DNA from 2 places in the Alteromonas sp. S005 genome. Region 2 is predicted to be linked to the other one. Evidence: predicted binding sites of a transcription regulator. Region 2 holds the regulator's gene; the other holds the start of a gene.
What was found. Region 2 encodes FNR, which switches genes on or off when oxygen is low (the NO sensors DNR and NnrR bind a similar motif). Its sites were predicted from a motif close to TTGATCTAGATCAA; they were not measured.
Positions count from the first base shown of each region.

Region 1: V7R55_RS17760 (PRC-barrel domain-containing protein) is a predicted target of FNR. The motif match lies at 1,454-1,467, and genes of this name have one in related genera.

Region 1 covers NZ_JAZETN010000020.1:45,376-48,514, forward strand. The annotation lists gene V7R55_RS17755 (ArsR/SmtB family transcription factor) at 193-504, shown strand; gene V7R55_RS17760 (PRC-barrel domain-containing protein) at 592-1,332, opposite strand; gene maoP (DUF413 domain-containing protein) at 1,524-1,880, opposite strand; gene V7R55_RS17770 (hypothetical protein) at 2,277-2,444, shown strand; gene V7R55_RS17775 (LysR family transcriptional regulator) at 2,558-3,139, shown strand, end outside.
Region 2 covers NZ_JAZETN010000017.1:97,964-101,102, forward strand. The annotation lists gene uspE (universal stress protein UspE) at 1-615, opposite strand, end outside; gene fnr (fumarate/nitrate reduction transcriptional regulator Fnr) at 909-1,649, opposite strand; gene V7R55_RS16945 (sulfite exporter TauE/SafE family protein) at 1,695-2,354, opposite strand; gene ccoS (cbb3-type cytochrome oxidase assembly protein CcoS) at 2,341-2,571, opposite strand; gene V7R55_RS16955 (heavy metal translocating P-type ATPase) at 2,573-3,139, opposite strand, start outside.

The DNA of each region.
Region 1 (3,139 bases), on a different contig from region 2:
GGCGCTTCCATTATCTAACTGCGTCTTGCGACTAAAAAATAAGGTTAATCTAATATATTGATTGAAAAACGATAAGACAATATATATTGCCGAATTTCATCGCATATAATGGCAAGTCGGCAGAATAGTTTATACTTTAGTATAATAAAAGGCTAAATTGTTGTCAGAATACTTTATAGATACGGAGCGTTTATGTCTGAAGATATGGTAATAGGTTCAGAAGACATTATGGAACACGCAGCGGAAGCTGAGATTTTCCTAAAGCAATTTGCGAATAAAACACGTCTTTTGGTGCTTTGTTCGTTACTGAAAGAGGAAAAGTCGGTTACCGAACTACTAGAAATAATCGATGTTTCTCAGCCTGTGATTTCTCAGCATCTTGCATTGCTGCGAGAATCAAAAATGGTAGCGACTAGAAGGGAAGGCCAAACAATTTACTATCGCATTGTTGATGAACGCGTAAAACGCCTTATAGCGCTGATGGACGAATTTTTCTGCGAATAGCCTATTCGTGTTGGCAGTTTAAACTACAATGTCCGCGGAATGACGGACATTGTATGATTTAGCACGTCTTTAGCGTTTTATCTAAGCTTATCTATCAAGCTGTTTGCACAACATATCAATATAATCGTCTTCTGAAATTCTATCGCTATCAACCTCTGGTCTATTAACTAACTCGTCATGACTGAGTTTCACTTCAACACTGTGCGCAGCCCAATCGATATTTTTAATATCATTCGGCAATAACGCTAGATGTTTGCCACCAGGAAGCCAGTTATTGGTATCAACAACCAGCATTACAATTTTCCAACTTCGGGTGTCTATTATAAAGTTACTAATGTGCCCAACGTTATCGGTGGTAGTAGCAACTTCATAGCCTCCCACTTCTCCAACAGCCCTTAAATGATTACTGGCTTTTTGGGGGTGAAGTGTTTCAGACTCTTCCGCTTGTTGTAATTCAACAAGTTCATTGGGGTGTGCAAACTCACCCCACGCTCCTGGACCAATCCAGTAGTAACCGTAGCCAAAATATTTAAAGAGGTTTTCCTCGTACTCACGAGAGACGGGCTTATGCTCGTCGATTGATGGGCTGTTCTTTAGCTTTTCAACAGTCATATTTATATGGACAGTGTCATCATCGTACACAAGTTCTGTCACGGCGATGGGAGATATAACTACTTTTCTGCTAAGCGGAAGCCACGTATTTGTATCCGCGACCAGATAACGTACGGTAAACGTCTCATCGTCAAAAAGAATATCGCGTACGCCTCCTACTTTGTCATCAACGGCATGGATGGAAAAGTGGGTAAGCTGTTTTGAACTAATGATCATCGCGCGTCTCCTTTGCTAGGGCTCTTTGTATAGAGCAACAGTTTTCATTGGTTAACGTCACTCTTTATAACTCTAAGTGTAGACAGTCCTTAACCTTTCTTCATTTTCTTCTTGCTTAGAGTTGATTGAGATCATTTATCTGTAAAAACAAAAAAGCTCGCCAGAGCGAGCTTTTAACGTGCATGTCAAAATTAGGCTACATCGAACTCTTCTTCAGAATAATCGTCGTCGTAATCTGATTGATTGCTAGCACTGCTGTGCAGGGTATAGAAATGCTTTTTGCCTCGTGCCAGCTTGACGTATTTTGCCCACGCTTTTTCGAGGTTATTTGCTGCTTCAACTTCGCCACTAATGAACTTCACGAAGTGTTGCTCGTCTTCGCTTTCTGGTGATAGAACACCACTTTCAAGACCTAATAAGGTCTTGCCGTAGTTGGTTAAAATATCAGCTTCAGTAATACTAAAATCCCCAGATTTGCGAAATCCATAGGGAAACTTTTGACGGTCAATAAACGGTTTTGCAGATAGTCGAATAGCTAAACTTTTCATGTTGTACCCAACGTAATGTTTTGTTCAGCGCACTTTTAAGTTAAATAAAAGCAAAGATAAAACAAAAGATTTTTTTCTTATCAATAAAAAATTTTCAACAGAGTAAAAAAATGGAACGTGAGGAAATTTTTATTAAATCTGCGCTTAGTTGAATAAGGTGGAATGCATCTTCATTAATTCATAATGTTCTGAAATATATACGTATTTTTGAATTCCTCTTCTGCTTTCTCTATAGGCGCATTGTCACAAAAATGACACACATGCTTGCCAAATACGTCTGTGAAACTACAGTAAAAATGCCATCAAAAATTCTTGTCGCTACGATGATTAAAATTCGTTTTCTATTTAGCCGCTTGGGATAATAATTGAGGGGTTGTTAATAACCCTGAGAAGTCGATGAGTAAAGACTATCGTTACCAGCGTGATGAATGGGACTCGGTAGAAGAGGAAGATCTTCACGCTAAAAAACCAAACTCTAAACGTCAAAGTGCCGTGAAGGTAAAACAGAAGCGAGACTTGCAACGACGCGAAAAGCAGCGACGTTTGCATCAAGAAGAGTATTAATTGGATTTTTAGTTAAGCACACCGTTTTAAACGGTGTGCTCTGTGCATTTGTATTTACTTGCCGTATCATCTGTGTCAGTTTAGACCCACATTAATTCGGTTATACATCTAGCATGGATATACGCTTTCTTACCACCTTTATAGAGGTGGCGAAAACCCGCCATTTCGGCAAAGCCGCTGAAAATCTCTACCTTACTCAATCTGCCGTTAGCGCGAGAATAAAACTTCTAGAGGAATACTTCCACACTACGCTATTTATAAGGCAGCGAAACAGTATCCAACTCACCCAGTCGGGAGAGAAGCTGCTTCCCTATGCCAAGCAATTGTGTGTTACGCTTAACGAAGCAAAACAAGAACTGCAAATTCAATCGTCTGAGTACGTGGTTTGTGGAGCAACACAGCTTGCCAGCGAATTACTGCTGCCCACAATGCTAAGTCACCTTCATAACTCATTTCCAGATTGGTCTGTAAAAGCTGAAGTTTTAACGCTCGACTCGCTGTCACGTCAACTACACGAGAGAGTAACAGACCTTGCTTTTTCCACTGAGCCGCTAAAGTCTGAAGAGGTGAATAGCGAGGTAGTAATGGAGCATGAATTAGCACTATATCGTGTAGGTGAGATTTCCGATGTTGTTGATGCAGCTGATTTCGTAGCAATTGACTGGGGTGCTAAGGCGAGAGACTGGCTTCTCACC
Region 2 (3,139 bases):
TTCAATGGCAATGTTTAGGGGAGTTGAAGGGTAGCTGTTTACTAAATTAACCTTACCTTTGAGTAAAGAAGCGTAGTCGTTAGCGATTATCGTAAGCTTGTCGTTCAGTGCAGCGTGTTCATCATCTTCAGTCCCTACATTTACCGCGGCAATAATTTCACCGCCTTCTGGCCAATCATGTTCTTTTACGAGTAGAACGGGGCGAGGGCATTTTCGCATTAAATGCCAGTCTGTAGGGGTAAAGATCACAGAGGCGAGATCGTCATGTTTTTTAGTGGCTTTTACCACTAAGTCGATTTGGTTGTTAAGGGCGAAATAGATAATGGATTCATAAGCACGGTTGTTCCATTCAACCACAATATCGGTCTCTGAGAAGCCTTGCTCTTTTAGCTGAGCAGATAGCCATTTGGCGTGCTCTTTTGTAACGGCATCTCGCATAGATTCGCGTTCATCAGGGCTCAGCATGGTTGTCATGTCATAAGACAAATCATATACCACCATCATAGCGGTAACCGTGGCGCCTGTTTTTGAAGCAAGTTCATAGGCACGGCTTAGCGCGGGCTGATTATCGCGTTCCGCGTCTATCACGGCAAGAATTCGTTTACATTCAATCATAACGTCTCCTCAACTACAAAGCTTTGTATGGCTGTCGACATCGAAATTGTTTTAAAACAGTTCATATAAACTATTTACATTAACTATAAACGACATTTGGAAAAAAGTGAGTTGTTTTGGATCAAGGCGTAAACAATTCGTTGATAAACAAAAAGGCTACATTGAATACTACGGGGGCTTTTACGCAAAACGAATTGGTATCGCGTAACTCAATGAGGGAATACAGTGAAATTTTAAAGATTAAAACTAAAAAGCGCGCATGTAGCGCGCTTAAGGTAAAAAAAAAGAATAAATTAACTGTTACAGACTACGCTAGGACCATTTAGCGCTTCAAGTTTGGTGTTCAACCGATCAAAATCCAAAATAGAGATCAATTTACCGTCAACCTTGATAATGTTTTCCTTCTGAAAACGGCTCAGTAAACGGCTAATGGTTTCTATCGTTAAGCCTAAGTAGTTGCCGATTTCGTTACGAGTCATTGTAAGGTGAAACTCTCTGTGTGAGAAGCCACGCTCTTCGAAGCGCTGTGAAAGATGCGATATAAAATATAGCAAACGCTCTTCAGCAGTTCGCTTATTTAATAGCATGATCATGTCGTGATCTTGTTTTATCTCCGCGCTCATAAAGCTCATGATTTGATGGCGTAGCTTAGGAAATTGAACCGACATTTCATCAAGGGTTTCATATGGCAGTTCACACACCATGGCAGTTTCTAACGCAGAGGTATAGCTTTGGTGTTTGTTCTCTCTTAATGCATCGAAACCGATAATGTCACCAGGAAAGTGGAAGCCGGTAATCTGTTCTTCACCTTCTTGATTAGTTACAAACGACTTAAAAGACCCCGTTCTTACTGCAAAAAGAGAACGAAATTTATCGCCAGTTTGAATGAGCGTATCACCTTTATGAAGCGGTTTCTTGCGCTCAATGATATCGTCAAGAGACTCGATTTCTGTTTTGTTCAGCGCCACGGGTAAGCACAAGTGACTGAAGCTACAGTTTTGACAGTGTATAGAAAATTGGCTTCCTTTGCTCATAATGCATGCTCTCTTAAAGAATACTCGCTCATAATACACATATTTTTAAACGATTGCGCCATGAATAAGATAAGCCGCATATATGGCCATTATTACTGCAATGACTTGTCTCACGTTATTGTTTTGAAAACTTCGAACAATATATTGGCTACCAGCGCTTGCGGCGAGCAAGGTGGGTAATGTACCCAAACCGAAGAAGAACATAATAGCAGCGCCTTCTAGCGCATTACCCGCCGCGAGAGACCAGGTAAGCGTGGAATACACCAAACCGCAAGGAAGCCAACCCCAAATAAAACCATAAGGCAACGCACTTAAAGGGGTCTTAAATGGCAAAAAGCGTTTTGAAAGCGGCTGGACTTTGGAAAATAGGCCTTTACCCGCATTTTCTAGCACCGTTAAACCTGTCCACCACTTACCCAAATAACACGCCAGTAGAAGCAACATGATTCCGCTAAGTAGGGAAAGGGCATAGTTGGCAAGCGGTATATAGTCTGCTGCAATTTTTCCAAGTGCCGCGGTTATTGCTCCGGCGATGGTGTAGCTCACTATACGTCCGATGTTATAGGCAAGGGTATAAGGTAGTGCTGAAGCGCCTTTAGGGGATACCATCCTTAGCGCAGCAACAATTCCACCGCACATTCCCACACAGTGAACTCCGCCGGCTAAGCCGATAAGAAAGGCAGAGAAGTAGTTAATCCCTTCCATGTGGCGCTTGGCTTTTGTCTACTTTACTGTCTTGAAGTTGCTTGCGTTGCTCAGCTAGCTTTTTTTCTTCTGGCGGCAGATCATCGTCAAACAGTATGCTATAACCTTGGCGATCTAAATCTTCAAACTGATTGGTTTTCACCGCCCAGAAGAATATCACAATAGCTACAGCTACTATGATTATGGCGATTGGAATTAATACGTAAATAATGCTCATACTATTTGCCTAAAAGTCGCGTAGAGTTTGAAACTACTATGATGCTGCTTAATGACATACCAACAACCGCCATCCAAGGCGAAAGAAGACCTGACACGGCGAAAGGCAGAATCAAGATATTATAACCCACTGACCACCCAATATTTTGTCTTATTTTTTGCTTCACCTGATGAGATGTGCGAATAAGTTCTGGTACAGAAAGCAGCTGATAGCCAAGCAGTATAACGTCGGCGGCAGTTTTAGCCACGTCTGTGGCATTACCCACTGCAATCGCCACATCAGCGCTGGCAAGAACAGGCGCGTCATTTATACCATCACCCATCATCATTACCTTGGAGCCTGTTTGCTGCATGGCTTGTACCGCTTCGTATTTCTGCTCTGGTGTAAGTCCACCTTTAGCAGTGGAAATTGGTAAAGGCTCGGTGAGAGAGTCAACGTTTTTCTGTGTATCGCCGCTTAGTACAGCAAGGGTATGACTTTTTGCCAATATATCGAGGGTTTCTTGGGTATCGTCACGCAGCGAGTCACGAACTTCAAACGCTGCCATGATACGCCCTTTTACAGTAAG